4 regions of the Thermobispora bispora DSM 43833 genome follow, and region 1 is predicted to be linked to each of the others. Evidence: predicted binding sites of a transcription regulator. Region 1 holds the regulator's gene; each other region holds the start of a gene.
What was found. The regulator HrcA, encoded in region 1, represses chaperone genes, less so after heat shock. The targets are predictions, from matches to a motif close to TTGGCACTCTCNNNNNGAGAGTGCCAA.
Positions count from the first base shown of each region.

Region 2: groL (chaperonin GroEL) is a predicted target of HrcA. The motif match lies at 1,701-1,727, and genes of this name have one in related genera.
Region 3: TBIS_RS15860 (FmdB family zinc ribbon protein) is a predicted target of HrcA. The motif match lies at 2,676-2,702, and genes of this name have one in related genera.
Region 4: groES (co-chaperone GroES) is a predicted target of HrcA. The motif match lies at 2,384-2,410, and genes of this name have one in related genera.

Region 1 covers NC_014165.1:1,314,607-1,318,813, forward strand. The annotation lists gene hemW (radical SAM family heme chaperone HemW) at 1-249, shown strand, start outside; gene TBIS_RS05750 (DUF3097 domain-containing protein) at 447-1,250, opposite strand; gene hrcA (heat-inducible transcriptional repressor HrcA) at 1,596-2,618, shown strand; gene dnaJ (molecular chaperone DnaJ) at 2,619-3,749, shown strand; gene TBIS_RS05765 (16S rRNA (uracil(1498)-N(3))-methyltransferase) at 3,756-4,207, shown strand, end outside.
Region 2 covers NC_014165.1:3,855,294-3,859,500, reverse strand. The annotation lists gene thrC (threonine synthase) at 1-771, shown strand, start outside; gene TBIS_RS16405 (MoaD/ThiS family protein) at 809-1,087, shown strand; gene TBIS_RS16400 (cold-shock protein) at 1,364-1,564, shown strand; gene groL (chaperonin GroEL) at 1,830-3,449, shown strand; gene TBIS_RS16390 (HelD family protein) at 3,834-4,207, opposite strand, start outside.
Region 3 covers NC_014165.1:3,739,850-3,744,056, forward strand. The annotation lists gene galU (UTP--glucose-1-phosphate uridylyltransferase GalU) at 1-466, opposite strand, end outside; gene TBIS_RS15850 (5-formyltetrahydrofolate cyclo-ligase) at 491-1,066, shown strand; gene TBIS_RS15855 (potassium/proton antiporter) at 1,107-2,603, shown strand; gene TBIS_RS15860 (FmdB family zinc ribbon protein) at 2,720-2,995, shown strand; gene TBIS_RS15865 (S-methyl-5'-thioadenosine phosphorylase) at 3,270-4,064, shown strand; gene cpaB (Flp pilus assembly protein CpaB) at 4,067-4,207, shown strand, end outside.
Region 4 covers NC_014165.1:667,646-671,852, forward strand. The annotation lists gene TBIS_RS03080 (hypothetical protein) at 138-818, opposite strand; gene TBIS_RS19680 (THUMP-like domain-containing protein) at 975-1,280, opposite strand; gene TBIS_RS03085 (class I SAM-dependent methyltransferase) at 1,294-2,175, opposite strand; gene groES (co-chaperone GroES) at 2,499-2,813, shown strand; gene groL (chaperonin GroEL) at 2,882-4,207, shown strand, end outside.

The DNA.
Region 1 (4,207 bases):
GGCAAGTCGCCCGCGCAGGCCCGGGAGGTGCTCACTCCTGAGGAACGGGCGACCGAGCGGATCATGCTGGAGCTCCGGCTCGCCACCGGGCTGCCCCTCGACGCGATACCCCCCGGGGCGCGCCCGGCCTGCGCCCGGGCCCTCGCCGATGGGCTGCTCGAGGTGGAGCCGTTCAAGGCGGGGCGGGCCGTGCTCACCCTGCGGGGGCGGCTGCTCGCCGACAGCGTGGCCCGGGACCTGGTCGGCTGATCGCCGGCCGGCCGCGGCTCGCCCCGGCCGATCGCTCCGGCCATCGCACCGGCCGATCCGCACCGGGCGCCCGATGCGGTCCCCGACGCGGTCCATCCGGCACGGCGGCTCCATCCGGCCGGTCACGCCGATGGCCCTCATCCGGTCCGGTCACGACCCGCCGCCCGCCCGATCCGGGCCGGCCGCGACCCGGCGGCTCAGTCCGGCTCGGTCACGAAGTCGATGAGCTCCTCCACCCGGCCCAGCAGCGCGGGCTCCAGGTCGGCGTAGCTGCGGACCCGGCCCAGGATGTGCCGCCAGGCCTCCTGCGGGGTCATCCGCCAGCCCAGCGCGGCGATCACCCCTTCCTTCCACGGCACCCCGTGGGGGACCTCCGGCCAGGCGCCGATGCCGAGCACCGCCGGCTTGATCGCCTGCCAGATGTCCACGTACGGGTGGCCGACCACGAGCACGTGATCGCCGGAGACCTGGGCGGCGATCCTGCTCTCCTTGGACCCGGGCACGAGGTGGTCGACGAGCACGCCCAGCCGGCGCCCGGGGCCGGGGGCGAACTCCGCGACGATGTCCGGCAGGTCGTCGATGCCCTCCAGGTACTCGACGGCCACGCCCTCCACCCGAAGGTCGTGCCCCCAGATCTTCTCGACGAGCTCCGCGTCGTGGACGCCCTCGACGTAGATGCGGCTGCCGCGGGCGGTCCGCGCCCGCAGCCCTTCCACCGCGATCGACCCGGACGGGCTCCGCCGTGGGCCACGGCCGGAGGCGGCCGGCCGGACGAGCGTCACCGGCTTTCCCTCGAAGAGGAATCCGGCGGGGATGAGCGGGAAGACCCGCCGCTGCCCGAACCTGTCCTCCAGGGTGACGGCGTCCTTGCCGCAGTCGACCACCGCGCCGCAGAATCGGCCTTCGGCGTCCTCCACCACCAGGCCCGGCTCGGCCGGGATCTCGGGGATCGGCCGGCGCCGGGAGCGCCGGTCCTCGGAGAGCACGTCGCGCCCGTACATGCGGCGAACGCTAGCAGACCGGGGGAGCCCATCCCGCCCGCCCGGGGAACACCGCGCCCGATCGGCGCGGGCGCCCGTGGCGGGGCGGCCGGCCGTACCGGAGGCGGCACGGCCGGAGGGAGGCGAGCGGCGCGCGGGTGGGACGCGCAGGACCGCCCGGGACACTGCCCGCGGCAGGGGTCGCCATGCCAGAACTTTTGCGGTATGTCGCTTCTAAGCCCTTGAGTGCTGGTTGTTCCGTGAGGCCATCGTGTCATCGCATCTCACGGGTGCTGACCGTACACTTGGCACTCGGGAACACAGAGTGCCAAGGGCTGCGTTTCCCAAGGACAGGGAGGTGAGACCTTGCTCGACGACCGCAAGCTGGCCGTGCTTCGCGCCATCGTCGAGGACTACGTGTCCACCAAGGAGCCGGTCGGGTCCAAGGCGCTCGTGGAGCGACACAATCTCGGAGTCTCCCCGGCGACGGTCCGGAACGACATGGCGGCACTCGAGGAGATGGGATACATAACGCAGCCCCATACGAGCGCGGGTCGAGTGCCGACCGACAAGGGCTATCGCCTGTTCGTCGACCGGCTCTCGCAGATCAAGCCGCTCTCCGCCGCGGAGCGCAGGGCGATCGAGACCTTCCTCGCCGGTGCGGTGGACCTCGATGAGATCATCTCCCGCACGGTACGGCTCCTCGCCCAGCTCACCCGGCACGTCGCGGTCGTGCAGTACCCCTCCCTGTCCAAGTCGTCGGTGCGTCACGTCGAGCTCGTGCCGCTGACCGCGCGGCGGCTCATGCTCGTGCTCATCACCAACACCGGCCGGGTCGAGCAGCGGGTCGTGGAGACGACCGAGGACATCGACGAGGACCAGATCGCCAACCTCCGCAACGTCCTGAACTCCTGCCTGGACGGGTGCGGCCTCTCCCAGGTGCAGGAGACCGTCGCCGACCTGCCCGAGCGGCTCCCGCCCGAGGAGCGCCAGCTCGCCGCCACGGTCCTGTCGGTGCTCCTGGAGACGCTCGTGGAGCGCCACGACTCGAAGATCGTCTTCGGCGGGACGGCGAACCTCGCCGCGTCCGACTTCAACGTCGGGCTGCGCGACGTGCTGGAGGCCCTGGAGGAGCAGGTCGTCCTCATGCGGCTGCTCGGCGAGGCCAACGGCAGCGGCGGCATGGCCGATCTCACGGTACGGATCGGGTCGGAGAACCCCTACAGTGTGCTGCGGGGCACGTCGTTCGTCTCCGCCGGGTACGGTACCGGCGATCGGGTGCTGGCCCGGCTCGGCGTGCTCGGACCGACGCGAATGGACTATCCGGTAACGATGGGCGCCGTGCGCGCCGTTGCGCGCTACGTAGGCCACATATTGGCGGGGTCATAAGTGGCGACCGACTATTACGCGATCCTCGGGGTACGGCGCGACGCCAGCAAAGAGGAGATCAAGAAGGCGTACCGCCGTCTCGCCCGTGAGCTGCACCCTGACGTCAATCCCGACCCGGCGACGCAGGAGCGGTTCAAGGAGATCACCCAGGCGTACGAGGTGCTCTCCGACGACAACAAGCGCCGCATGTACGACCTGGGCACCGATCCGCTGAACTCGACGGCGACCGCCGGGGCCGGCGGCTTCGGGGCGGGCTTCGCGTTCAGCGACATCATGGACGCCTTCTTCGGCACGTCCACGTCGCGGGGGCCCCGGCCGCGGGCCAGGCGCGGGCGCAACGCCACGATCAGGGTGGAGCTCGACCTCGCGGAGGCGGCCTTCGGCTGCACCCGGGAGATCGTCGTCGACACGGCCGTGCTCTGCGACATGTGCCAGGGCTCCGGCGCCTCCCCGGGCACCCACCCCGAGACCTGCGACCTGTGCCGCGGGACCGGTGAGATCTCGCAGGTGACCCGGTCGTTCCTCGGCCAGGTGATGACCTCCCGCCCGTGCCCCCAGTGCGGCGGGTACGGCACGGTCATCCGGCACCTGTGCCCGGAGTGCTCCGGTGAGGGCCGGGTGCGCACCCGGCGGACGATCAAGGTGAAGATCCCGGCCGGCGTCGAGGACGGCACGCACATCCAGCTCGCCGGGGAGGGCGAGGTCGGCTTCGGCGGCGGGCCGCCCGGCGACCTGTTCCTCGAGATCGTCGAGCGTCCGCACCCCATCTTCGAGCGCCAGGGCGACGACCTGCACTGCACGGTCCAGATCCCGATGACCGCGGCCGCCCTCGGCACCACGCTCACCATCGAGACCCTCGACGGTGTCGAGGAGGTCGACATCCGCCCGGGCACCCAGCCGGGCCAGGTCATCCGGCTGCACGGCAAGGGCGTCCCGCGGCTCAACGAGACCGGCCGGGGCGACCTGCACATCCACGTCAACGTGGAGACCCCCACGAAGCTCGACGCCCAGCAGGAGGAGCTCCTGCGGCAGCTCGCCAAGCTCCGCGGCGAGGAACGGCCGCCCGGCAAGTTCGCCCCCGGTCAGCAGGGCTTCTTCGCCCGGCTGCGCGACGCGTTCAACGGCCGCTGAGCCCTCATGAGCGTTCCCGTCTTCCTATCCGACGCGGCCGGCTCCGCGGAGGACCACATCGTCCTCTCCGGCCCCGAGGGGCACCATGCGGCGACCGTGCGGCGGCTCCGGCCGGGCGAGCGGGTCGACATCACCGACGGCGCCGGCCGGGTCGCCGAGTGCGTCGTGGCGGAGACCGGCAAGGACGTGCTCACCGCGCGGGTGCTCCGGCGGTTCCACGCCGAGCCGCCCCGCCCCCGGCTGATCGTGGTCCAGGCGCTCGCCAAGGGCGACCGGGGCGAGCTCGCCGTCGAGATGATGACCGAGGCCGGGGTGGACGTGATCGTGCCGTGGGCGGCCTCCCGGTGCGTGGTGCAGTGGAAGGGCGATCGTGCGGCCAAGGCGCTCGCGCGCTGGCGGAGCACGGCCCGCGAGGCGGCGAAGCAGTCCCGCCGGTTCCACCTGCCCGAGGTGACCGA
Region 2 (4,207 bases), 1.6 Mb from region 1:
ATCCCGGCGGACCTCGAGGCCGCGAAGATCGTCATGGCCGCGGTGTACGGCGGCCGCATCGTCGGGGTCGAGGGCTCGTACGACGACGTCAACCGCCTCTGCTCGGAGCTGCTCGGCGACCCGCTCGGGGAGAAGTGGGGCTTCGTCAACGTCAACCTGCGGCCCTACTACGCCGAGGGGTCGAAGACGCTCGCCTATGAGATCGCCGAACAGCTCGGCTGGCGGCTGCCCGACCAGATCGTGATCCCGGTGGCGTCCGGGTCGCAGCTCACCAAGATCGACAAGGGGTTCCGCGAGCTCATCAAGCTCGGGCTGGTCGAGGACAAGCCGTACCGCGTCTTCGGCGCCCAGGCCACCGGCTGCGCGCCGGTCGCCCGCGCGTTCAAGGCGGGCCACGACGTGGTGCAGCCGGTCAAGCCGGACACGATCGTCAAGTCGCTCGCGATCGGGAACCCGGCGGACGGCCCGTACGTGCTCGACGTGGTCCGGCGCACCTCGGGCGCGGTGGAGGACGTCGATGATCACGAGGTGGTCGAGGCGATCCGCCTGCTCGCGCGCACCGAGGGCATCTTCGCCGAGACGGCGGGCGGGGTGACCGTCGGCGTCCTGCGCAAGCTGCTCCGGGACGGCCGGCTCGACCCCGACGCCGAGACCGTGGTGCTGAACACGGGCGATGGGCTGAAGACCCTCGACGTGGTCGCCGGCCAGGCGCGCCCGACGGCGGTCATCCGCCCGTCCCTCGACGCGCTCCGTACGGCATTCGCCAACTGATCGGCCTGTTGGACATCGGACACGAAAGCGAGTTGAGATGAGCGTTTCCGTGCGGATTCCCACCATTCTGCGGTCGTACACCGGTGGGGCGGCCGAGGTGCAGGGCGAAGGCGCGACGCTCCGTGAGGTGCTGCAGAAGCTCGACGCCGACTACCCCGGGATCGGCGCCCGGATTCTGGATGAGAACGGCAAGATCCGCCGGTTCGTCAACGTCTACGTGGGCGAGGAGGACGTCCGGTTCGCGCAGGGTCTCGACACCCCGACGCCGGACGGGGTCCAGGTGTCGGTGATCCCCGCCGTCGCCGGGGGCTGCTGAACCTGAGCCGTACGGCCCGGCCGCTCACCGTCCCGGCGGCCGGGCCTTCCTCGTTTCCCCCGGGGCGGCGGCCGGAAACGGTGCGTTCCAGAAATCATTCTCGTTAGGGCGCGGATGGATAATCACCGGATCCCGCGCCCGATGAACTTCTTGCGGAAATCAGCCCATTGAATGCTGTCGCCCTGCGCATTCTCCCGGTAGGGTCGTCGTGATCGACGAAAAACTGGGGGCGATGGTCATGGTCATGGTCTCCAGCACGGCAAGAGGAGTAATAACGTGGCGCAGGGCACCGTCAAATGGTTCGACGCGGAGAAGGGCTACGGCTTCATCGCGGTAGACGGTGGTAAGGACGTGTTCGTGCACTACACCGCGATCCTGATGGACGGCTTCAAGTCCCTCGAGCAGGGCCAGCGGGTGGAGTTCGACATCACCGAGGGCCGGAAGGGCCCGCAGGCGGAGGCCGTGAGGACCATTTGATCCCCCGTCCGAGGTGAACACGAGGTCTGGACCGCGCGGTGCGGACCAGGCCTCTTTTCTCTTTCCGCGGAGCCGTACCGGCTGGTCAGAGTGGCTTCCGCTTGCACTCGAATGGGTAGAGTGCTAGATACATGCATTGGCACTCTAAGGTCGAGAGTGACAATCACCGGGATCGAGGCGATGGGGTCCGCGAAGGAGCCGGACCCAAGCCGTCGCGGGCGTCGGCTCGGTCCGCTGAAGCCACCCTGACAGGGAGGTTAGCCCTATGGCAGCGAAGATGATCGCGTTTGACGAGGACGCCCGGCGCGGTCTCGAGCGCGGGATGAACCAGCTCGCCGACGCCGTGAAGGTGACGCTCGGCCCCAAGGGCCGGAACGTCGTCCTGGAGAAGAAGTGGGGCGCTCCCACGATCACCAACGACGGTGTCTCCATCGCCAAGGAGATCGAGCTCGAGGACCCCTGGGAGAAGATCGGCGCCGAGCTGGTCAAGGAAGTCGCCAAGAAGACCGACGACGTGGCCGGTGACGGCACCACCACGGCCACCGTCCTCGCTCAGGCGCTGGTACGTGAGGGCCTGCGCAACGTCGCCGCCGGTGCCAACCCGATGGCCCTGAAGCGGGGCATCGAGGCCGCCGTCGAGCGCGTCAGCGAGGAGCTCTCCAAGCTGGCCAAGGAGGTGGAGACCAAGGAGCAGATCGCCTCCACCGCCTCGATCTCCGCCGGTGACGCCGAGATCGGCCAGCTCATCGCCGAGGCGATGGACAAGGTCGGCAAGGAAGGCGTCATCACCGTCGAGGAGAGCAACACCTTCGGGCTCGAGCTCGAGCTCACCGAGGGTATGCGCTTCGACAAGGGTTACGTCTCCGGTTACTTCGTGACCGACCCGGAGCGCATGGAGGCGGTCTTCGAGGACCCCTACATCCTCATCGTCAACGCGAAGGTCTCCGCCAACAAGGACCTGCTGCCGCTGCTCGACAAGGTCGTGCAGGCCGGTAAGCCGCTGGTCATCATCGCCGAGGACGTCGAGGGCGAGGCTCTCGCCACCCTCGTCGTCAACAAGATCCGCGGTCTGTTCAAGTCCGTGGCCGTCAAGGCCCCCGGCTTCGGCGACCGCCGCAAGGCGATGCTCCAGGACATCGCCATCCTCACCGGCGGCCAGGTCATCTCCGAGGAGGTCGGCCTCAAGCTCGAGAACGCCACCCTCGACCTGCTCGGCCGCGCCCGCAAGGTCGTCGTCACCAAGGACGAGACCACGATCGTCGACGGTGCCGGTGACCCCGAGGCGATCGCCGGCCGGGTCAACGAGATCCGCGCCGAGATCGAGCGGACCGACTCCGACTACGACCGCGAGAAGCTGCAGGAGCGTCTCGCCAAGCTGGCCGGCGGTGTCGCGGTCATCAAGGCCGGTGCCGCGACCGAGGTCGAGCTCAAGGAGCGCAAGCACCGCATCGAGGACGCGGTCCGGAACGCCAAGGCCGCGGTCGAGGAGGGCATCGTCCCCGGTGGTGGCGTGGCCCTGCTCCAGGCCGGTGCCAAGGCCTTCGACAAGCTGGAGCTGAGCGGCGACGAGGCGACCGGTGCCGCCATCGTCCGCAAGGCCCTGGAGGAGCCGCTCAAGCAGATCGCCATCAACGCCGGTCTCGAGGGCGGCGTCGTGGTCGAGAAGGTGCGCAGCCTTCCGCCGGGCCACGGCCTCAACGCGGCGACCGGTGAGTACGTCGACATGTTCGAGGCGGGCATCATCGACCCGGCCAAGGTGACCCGGTCGGCGCTGCAGAACGCCGCGTCGATCGCCGGGCTGTTCCTCACCACCGAGGCCGTCATCGCCGAGAAGCCCGAGAAGGAGAAGGCCAACGCCACGCCCGGTGGCGACATGGACTTCTGAGCCTGATCGATAACGGGCGTCCAGGGGCGGTTCCCACCGGGGACCGCCCTTTTCCGTTGCCGAGGCCGCCCGCGACCGGGGCCCGCCCGCACCACTCTGTTCCGCCGGTGGCCGGCCGTTCTCCCGCCGCGGCCCCGATGTCCGTCGCCCACCGCGCAGCCCGTCCGCGTGCGCGCGGGCCATCCGCCCCTACCGAACGACGAACGCTCGATAGGAGTAGCCCGTCCGCGTGCGCGCGGGCCACCCATGCCATCCGCCGCCCGATGCCGACCTTCCCGCGTCGTGGTCGCGGGGTTCGCCCTGGCGCCGCCCCGCCGTACGGGGCCACGGCGGCCGGCGAGGAAGTTCTCCCCGTCGCGAGGGCTCCAGCCGGCGAGGACGCGCTCAGCCGGCGAGCGGGCCCGGGAGGTCCCGCCGGTGGAGGACGGTGAGCGAGGTCACCGCCCGGGTGAGCACCACGTAGAGGCGGGCGAGGCCGCGCTCCTCGGCGTCGGCGATGTCGGCGGGCTCCACCAGGACCACGTGGTCGTACTCGAGGCCCTTCGCGACGGTGGCGGGGACGATCAGCACCCGCGCGTCGTCGGGAGCCTCCGGGCCGAGCACCGCGGCCGCCCCGCCGAGCGCGGACGCGATCGCGGGCACGGCCGCGTCCGCGGCGATCACGCCGATCGAGCCCTCGCGCTCGAGCAGCTCCCGCACCGTGCCGGCGACGGCCTCGAGCACGTCGGGCACTCGCCGGACGGTGAGGGACCCGGTCC
Region 3 (4,207 bases), 1.8 Mb from region 1:
CGTAGGTGCCGCGCACCTCGATCATCCGCTTGAGGAGGGGGTCGCGCGGGTCGATGATGTCGTCGCCGAGCAGGCAGGCGAACGGTTCCCGTCCGACGTGCTGCTTGGCGCAGAGCACGGCGTGGCCCAGCCCGCGCGGCTCGCCCTGCCGTACGTAGTGCATGGTCGCCAGGTTGACCGGCTCCGTGATCTGTGACAGCCGCTCCTCGTCACCCTTGGCGCGGAGCAGGTGCTCCAGCTCGTACGCTACATCGAAGTGATCCTCGATGGACCGCTTGTTGCGGCCGGTGATGACGAGCACGTCGAGCAGGCCGGCGGAGACCGCCTCTTCGACGACGTACTGGATCGCCGGCTTGTCGACGATCGGCAGCATCTCCTTCGGGGTCGCCTTCGTCGCGGGCAGGAAGCGGGTCCCGAGACCCGCGGCGGGCACCACGGCCTTGGTCACAGGAGCGAAGTCACCCATGCTTGAACACTAACTGGAGCGGCGATGGATAAGGCGAACCTGCGACGGCGGATCCTGGCCGCCCGGGCCGGCCTGAGCGAGGAGACCCTGCGGACGTCGGCGGCCGCGACGCGCGAGCTCCTGCTCGATCAGCCCTGGGTGCAGATGGCCGGGCTGGTGGCGTGTTACTGGTCGATCGGCACCGAGCCCGACACCCACGGGCTGATCCTCGCGCTGTGGAAGCACGGCGCCACGGTGATGCTGCCGGTCCAGCGGCCGGACGGCGACCTCGACTGGGCGGTTTACGACGGGCCTGACTCCCTGGCGCCGGGGCCGTACGGAATCATGGAACCGGTGGACGAGCGACGCGGGGTGGACGCGATCCGCACCGCATCGCTGGTGATCGTGCCCGCGCTCGCCGTCGACCGCTCGACCGGGGTACGGCTGGGCCGCGGCAAGGGGTCCTACGACCGGGCGCTCGCCAGGGTGGGGCCGCACACGCCGACGGTCGCGCTGCTCCACGAGGGCGAGCTCCTCGATGGGGTCCCGGCCGAGCCACACGACCAGCGCGTCCGATATGTGGCGCTACCTGGCGAACTAATCCTGTTAGGTCATCCATAATCGGGAGTGCCGGAAAACTCGCTGGAGAGGGCGGACCGAACTGAACGTCTGGCTGCTGCTGTCCGCGACTGTCGTCATAGCGGCCATCGCGTCGGTTCGGATCGCCTATCGCACCGGCCTGCCCAGCCTGCTGATCTACCTCGCGCTCGGCATCCTCCTCGGCGAGGCAGGGCTCGGCATCCAGTTCGACAACGCCGAGCTCGCCCAGCAGCTCGGGCTCATCGCGCTCACCGTGATCCTCGCCGAGGGTGGCCTCACCACCGACTGGAACCGCGTCCGCGACGGCGTGCCGCTCGCGCTCATCCTCGCCACCCTCGGCGTCGTGGTGAGCTTCATCGTGCACGGGGTGGCTGTGCACTACCTGCTCGGGTTCGACTGGCGCATGTCGCTCCTGGTCGGCGGGGTGATCGCCTCCACGGACGCCGCCGCGGTCTTCTCCGTGCTGCGCCGGCTCCCGCTGAAGCCCAAACTCGGCGGCATCCTCGAGGCGGAGTCGGGCTTCAACGACCCGCCCGCGGTCATCGTGGTCATGCTGCTGAGCCAGGCCGCCGACCCGACGCCGTCGATCGGCGAGCTCCTGCTCGGCGGCCTGTACCAGCTCGGGGTCGGGACCATCGTCGCGTTCGTGGCCGGCCCGCTCGGGGTCCAGGCGCTGCGCCGGGTCGCGCTCCCCGCCTCCGGTCTCTACCCCATCGCCGTGCTGGCGCTCGCCTTCATCGCCTACAGCGGGGCGGCGCTGCTCGGCGGCAGCGGCTTCCTCGCCGTCTACATCGCCTCGATCATCCTGGGGAACGCGCGCCTGCCGCACCGGACCGCCACCCGCGGGTTCGCCGAGGGCGCCGCCTGGCTCGCCCAGATCGGCCTGTTCGTCATGCTCGGCCTGCTGGCGAGCCCGTCCGAGCTGCCCGACGCGCTTGTCCCGGCCTTCATCGCCGGCCTCGCGCTGATCCTGATCGCCCGGCCGATCTCCGTGGTGGTCAGCGTGCTGGTCGCGCGGCTCACCCGCTTGGGCTCGGTGACGCTGCCGGAGCTGGTGTTCCTGTCCTGGGCCGGCCTGCGCGGCGCGGTGCCGATCGTGCTCACCACGATCCCCTGGGCCGCCGGCGTACCCGGAGCCCAGGAGCTGTTCGACATCATCTTCATCATCGTCGTGGTGTTCACCCTGCTGCAGGGCCCCACCCTGCCGTTCGCCGCCAAGCTGCTCAAGGTGACCGCCGAGGACGAGGCGCGCGAGGTGACGATCGAGGCCGCGCCGCTGGAGGAGCTCAAGGCGGACGTGCTCCAGGTCCGGATCCCGCCCGGGTCGCAGCTCCAGGGGGTGGAGATCTTCGAGCTCCGGTTGCCGCCGGACGCCAGGGTTCCCCTGGTGGTGCGGGACGGCAGCCCGTTCGTGCCGTCGCCGTCCGACCGGCTCCAGGTCGGCGACCAGTTCCTTGTGATCATTCCGGCGGCCCACCGGGAGCAGGTCGAGCGCCGCCTGCGCGCGGTGAGCCGCCGCGGCAAGCTGGCCGCCTGGTACGGCGAGCGCGGCGACTGAGCTTCGCCGCAGGTCAGCGGGTGGGAATCCGGGAGGTCCGGAGTGGCGTTCACTCGTGGTGATTGCCTACCATTAGCAATCGGCTTTGTAGAGTGCTAGCCACTTTGGAGGAACGCGTGCCCACGTATCAGTACGTCTGCACCGCTTGCGGTGAGCGGCTGGAGGCCGTGCAGAAGTTCACGGACGATCCGCTGTCCGAGTGTCCCTCCTGCAAGGGGAAGCTCCGCAAGGTGTTCTCGGCCGTGGGCATCGTGTTCAAGGGGTCGGGCTTCTACCGCACCGACAGCCGGGCCTCTTCTTCGTCCACTGATTCGTCGTCGAGCGGTTCCTCGTCGAACGGCTCCGCGTCGTCGAAGGAGCCGGCCTCCTCGTCCAGCTCCTCCGCCGCCTGAGACCGGGCTTTCTGCGCGTTCCGCGCACTGATCCCCGTCCTCGCCGTTTCTCGCCGCCGCGTGGACCGGCGCGTCGCCGCCTGAGCGGGCGGTGGGCCAGCGCGTCGCCGCTGAGCGGCCGGTGGACCGGCGCGTCGCCGTGGCCGGCGGGTGCGGGCCCGGGAACCGGTACCGAGGTGCCCCTTCCGGTGAACCGCGACCGGCCGGGGCCGGTTTTCCACAGGAGCCGGCGGGGAACGGAGCAGGGCGTGCCCGCCCCGCTAGGGTCGGCGGCATGGCGGAGCTCGCAGAGATCGGAGTCATCGGCGGATCGGGGTTCTACTCCCTGCTCGAAGACGCCGAAGAGGTCGCGGTGGACACGCCGTACGGCCCACCGAGCGACAGGATCACCTTGGGCCGGATCGGCGGCCGGTCGGTGGCCTTCCTCCCCAGACACGGGCGCGGCCACGTCCACCCGCCGCATCGCATCCCCTACCGGGCGAACATCTGGGCGCTGCACTCGCTCGGCGTGCGCCAGGTGCTCGCGCCCAATGCGGTGGGGTCGCTCAGGACCGAGTACGGACCGGGGACGCTGGTCATCCCCGACCAGCTCGTGGACCGGACCTCCGGGCGCATCCAGACCTTCTACGACACCGGCGGGGCGGTCCACGTGCCCTTCGCCGACCCCTACTGCCCGCACGGGCGCGCCACGGCGGTACGGGTGGCGCGAGAGGCGGGGTGGGAGACGGTCGACGGCGGCACCATGGTGGTGATCGAAGGCCCCCGGTTCTCCACCAGGGCCGAGTCGCAGTGGTACGCGTCGGCCGGCTGGACGGTCATCGGCATGACCGGCCACCCCGAGGCCGTGCTCGCCCGGGAGCTGGCCATTTGTTACACCTCGATCTGCCTGGTGACCGATCGCGACGCGGGCATCGAGGCCGGGCAGGGGGTCACCCAGCAGGAGGTCCTCGCGTTCTTCCGGGCCCATGCGGGCCGGCTGCGCGCCCTGACCAAGGAGATCGCGGCCGCCCTGCCGGCCGAACGGACCTGCCCGTGCGCCACGGCCCTCGACGGCATGAAGCTCCCCTGACCATGCGCCGGGCGCGTCTCATCCTCGCCCGCCATCGGCGGCTCCTGGCCGCGCTCCTCGCGGGGATCGCCGCGGTGTGCGCGCTCCACCGGCTCGCGCCGCCTCGCGGCGTCCCGGTGCTCGCCGCGGCCCGCGACCTGCCC
Region 4 (4,207 bases), 650 kb from region 1:
AGAGAGCCGCCCGGTGGCCGCCGGCGTGCCAGAGGGCGCCGTCCGATCGCCGTGGCCGGCGTGGGCGGAAGCGTGCCGCTCGGTGGGGCCGATGGCGGTCGATCGCCGGCCGCGCCCGGCCGCGGCGGGTGCGCGCGTCAGGGGTGCCGGTCGGCGACGGCCCGGCCCGGGCGGAGCAGCGCCTCGGCGAGGGCGAGCATCGTCTCCTCGAGCCCGGTGAGCCGCCGGGCCACGTCCCCGTGGACGGGGTCCACGGCGCCGGCGACCGCGCCCGCGACCGTGCCGGCCACCATGCCGGTGACGGTCTCCCCGGTCCGCTGGCAGGCGGCCTCGATCCGTTCGCCGAGCGCGCCCTCCAGCCGGTCGAGGCGCTCGGTCAGCGCGGCGACCGCCCGGTCGAGGCGGGTGAACCGCCCGGCCGCCGCGTCCATGCCCGCCTGCACCTGGGTGAGGCGCCGGTTGACCTCGGCCACGGACTCGGTGAGGTCGCGCAGCCGGTCGCTCGCCGACTCCATCTGCTCGCGGAGGGGGTCGAGCTGCCGGCTCAGGGCCTCGGCCCAGGCCGGCGGCTTGGCGGTGAGCTCATCGAGCCGGGCGGTGACCTGCTCGACCGCCGTGGCCAGCCCGGCGACCTCGCGTAGCTCGCGGAGCAGCCATTCCATGCCTTCCACACGCTGGCGGATCTCCTCGAGCACGGCGCTCTGGGTGCGCTGCTCGTAGACGTGGTCCTGCGCCGCCCTGGCCAGCAGTTCGCGCATGCGGTCGGAGATGGCGGTCTGGCTGCCCGCCTGGAGGAGATTGTGGTTGGAGTGATCCACGGAAGGCTCCTTCACTCGCCGACGCGTGGGGTCCGATCAGGTACTCGGAGTGGGACGGGCGAACCGACTGCCCCGCGCCAACTGTAGGGCGTCGGCGCTGCTGGTTTCGGGCGGAGTGGAAAAGGTGGTAATTCAAAATGGTTTGCCGGAAAGCCCCTATCGGTCCTGATCAAACGGCCGACAGAGCAGGACATATGGCCGATCGCCGATCCGGGTGAGCACGACGACGGCCGAGCCGTCCCCGGAGAGCCGGAGCTCCTTGCGCAGCCGTTCCACGTCGACCGCGGAGCCGCGCTTCTTCATGGTGACCGTTCCTATTCCTCTTTCGCGCAGGACGGCGCGGAGCCGCTTGACCGAAAACGGCAGCACATCGGTGACCTCATATCCGGCCGCCCATTCCGTGCGCACGGCGCGGTCGCCGGTGAGGTAGGCGATGCGCGGGTCGATGAGGTGACCGTCCACCAGCTCGGCGACCTCACCGATCAGGTGGGCGCGGATCGCGGCGCCGTCGGGCTCGTACAGGTAGCGGCCGACCGGCCCGACATCCGCCCGGGCGCCGGTGGCGGTGAGCGTCGCGCCCGACGGGAGCAGGGTCGCCCGGCGGCCGCGCGCCCCCGTCCCGATCCAGATCGCCGCCTCCTTCACCTCGCCGCGGTACGAGACCCACTCGGCCTCGGCGTCCTCCGGAATGTTCGTATGGGATGCCCGGCGCGGCTGGGATGCCCGGCGCGGCCTTGATGCAGGCGGCCTTCGCCCGGTGGGCCAGGTCGAGCACGACCGGCCAGGCGGGGGAGTAGGCCATCGGGTCGAAGGTCCGCCCGCCCGCGCCGCGCCGGCCGGGGTCGGCGAAGAGCAGGCCGTACCCGGACGGATCGACCTCGGCGGCGTCGGCGACCCGGACCTCGACCGGGGCGGGCAGGCCGAGCGCCGCCGCGTTGGCGCGGGCGATCTCCACGGTGAGCGGGTCGCTGTCCACCGCGTCCACCGGGTGGCCGGCCCGGGCGAGCGCGATGAGGTCGCCCCCGATGCCGCAGCACACATCGAGCAGCGCCGGCGGGTCCGGGGAGAGCGCGGCGATCCGCCGCGCCCGGTGCCCGGCGACCTCGGGCCGGGTGGCCTGCTCCAGGCCGTCCGCGGTGAAGTACATGACCGCCGCGTCGGCGCCGAACTTGGCCCGGGCCCGGTCGCGCAGCGCCGCCTGGGTGAGCGCGGCCGAGGTGAGCTCCGGGGACCAGGTACGGCGCAGCGCGGTGATCACGGCCACCGGCTCGGTGCCCGCGGCGAGGAGCCGCTCCGCCTCGGCGAGGGCGCGCTGCCCCTCCGGCCCGAGCAGTTCGCGGAAGGTGCGAAGGTCCACGGCCTCACGACGTTACCGGCCGGTGGCCGCGGCGCGCCCGCCGCGGGACCCGGTGCGGTCCCCCTCGGCACCCCGGCGCGGGCGCCGCACGCACCGCCGTGCCGGGCCGCGCGGACGCGGCGATGCCCCGGTGATCCCGGTCACATGCCATCTGACCTGCGGCGCGGTTCGTGTTGACTGTCACGGCACACTTGCATACTGTTTCGTGTTGGCACTCTCCCCTTAAGAGTGCCAATGCGACGAGACAGGTCTGACACCCGCGACGGCAGGCCGCTGGTCGCCTCTTCAGCTGAATCATCCAAATCTGAAGGGGAGGTCCGATCGTGACGACGACCGCCACCAAGGTTCCCATTAAGCCGCTTGGCGACCGCATCGTGGTCCAGCCGCTTGAGGCCGAGCAGACCACCGCTTCCGGCCTGGTGATCCCGGACACCGCCAAGGAGAAGCCGCAGGAGGGCAAGGTACTCGCGGTCGGCCCGGGTAACTGGGACGAGGACGGCGAGAAGCGCATCCCGCTTGACGTCAAGGAGGGCGACATCGTCCTCTACAGCAAGTACGGCGGGACCGAGGTGAAGTTCGGTGGCGAGGAGTACCTGGTGCTCTCGTCCCGCGACGTGCTCGCCATCATCGAGAAGTAAGCCCGCGCGAAGCCTGGAGGAGCCCCGGGACGAGGACCCGGGGCTCTGGCCGCTCAGAGGAGACTTGAATGCCTAAGATCCTGGAGTTCGACGAGAACGCGCGGCGGGCTCTTGAGCGTGGCGTGAACGCCCTCGCCGACGCCGTCAAGGTGACTCTCGGCCCGCGGGGCCGGAACGTGGTCATCGACAAGAAGTTCGGCGCTCCCACCATCACCAACGACGGCGTGACCATCGCCCGTGAGGTGGAGCTGGAGCAGCCGTACGAGAACCTTGGCGCCCAGCTGGCCAAGGAGGTCGCGACCAAGACCAACGACGTCGCCGGTGACGGGACGACCACCGCGACCGTCCTCGCCCAGGCGATGGTCCGCGAAGGCCTGCGCAACGTCGCCGCCGGCGCCAACCCGCTGGCGCTGAAGCGGGGCATCGACAAGGCCGTTCAGGCCGTGAGCGACAAGCTGCTCGCGATCGCCCGCCACGTCGAGGACAAGAAGGAGATCGCGAACGTCGCGACGATCTCCGCTCAGGACGCCAAGATCGGTGAGCTGATCGCCGAGGCGTTCGACAAGGTCGGCAAGGACGGTGTGATCACCGTCGAGGAGTCGAACGCGATGGGCCTCGAGCTGGAGTTCACCGAGGGGCTCCAGTTCGACAAGGGCTACATCTCGGGCTACATGGTGACCGACTCCGAGCGGATGGAGGCGGTCCTCGAGAACCCGTACATCCTGATCCACCAGGGCAAGATCTCGTCGATCGCCGACTTCCTGCCGATCCTGGAGAAGGTCGCCCAGGCCAAGCGTCAGCTCCTGGTCATCGCCGAGGACGTCGAGGGCGAGGCGCTCGCCGTCCTGGTCACCAACAAGATCCGCGGCACCTTCACCTCGGTCGCGGTCAAGGCGCCGGGCTTCGGCGACCGCCGCAAGGCCATGCTCCAGGACATGGCCATCCTCACCGGCGGCCAGGTGGTGAGCGAGGAGGTCGGCCTCAAGCTCGAGCACGTCGGCCTCGAGGTGCTCGGTACCGCCCGCCGGGTCGTCGTCACCAAGGACAGCACCACGATCGTCGACGGCGCCGGTGACCCGAAGGCGATCGAGGACCGGATCCGCGAGATCCGCCTCGCCATCGAGCAGGCCGACTCCGACTGGGACCGCGAGAAGCTGCAGGAGCGGCTCGCCAAGCTCGCCGGCGGTGTCTGCGTGCTGCGGGTCGGTGCGGCCACCGAGGTGGAGCTCAAGGAGAAGAAGCACCGCCTGGAGGACGCGATCTCCGCGACCCGCGCGGCGATCGAGGAGGGCATCGTCGCCGGCGGTGGCTCGACGCTCGTCCACGTGTCGAAGGAGCTGGACGACCTCGGCCTCACGGGCGACGAGGCGACCGGTGTCTCCATCGTGCGCCGG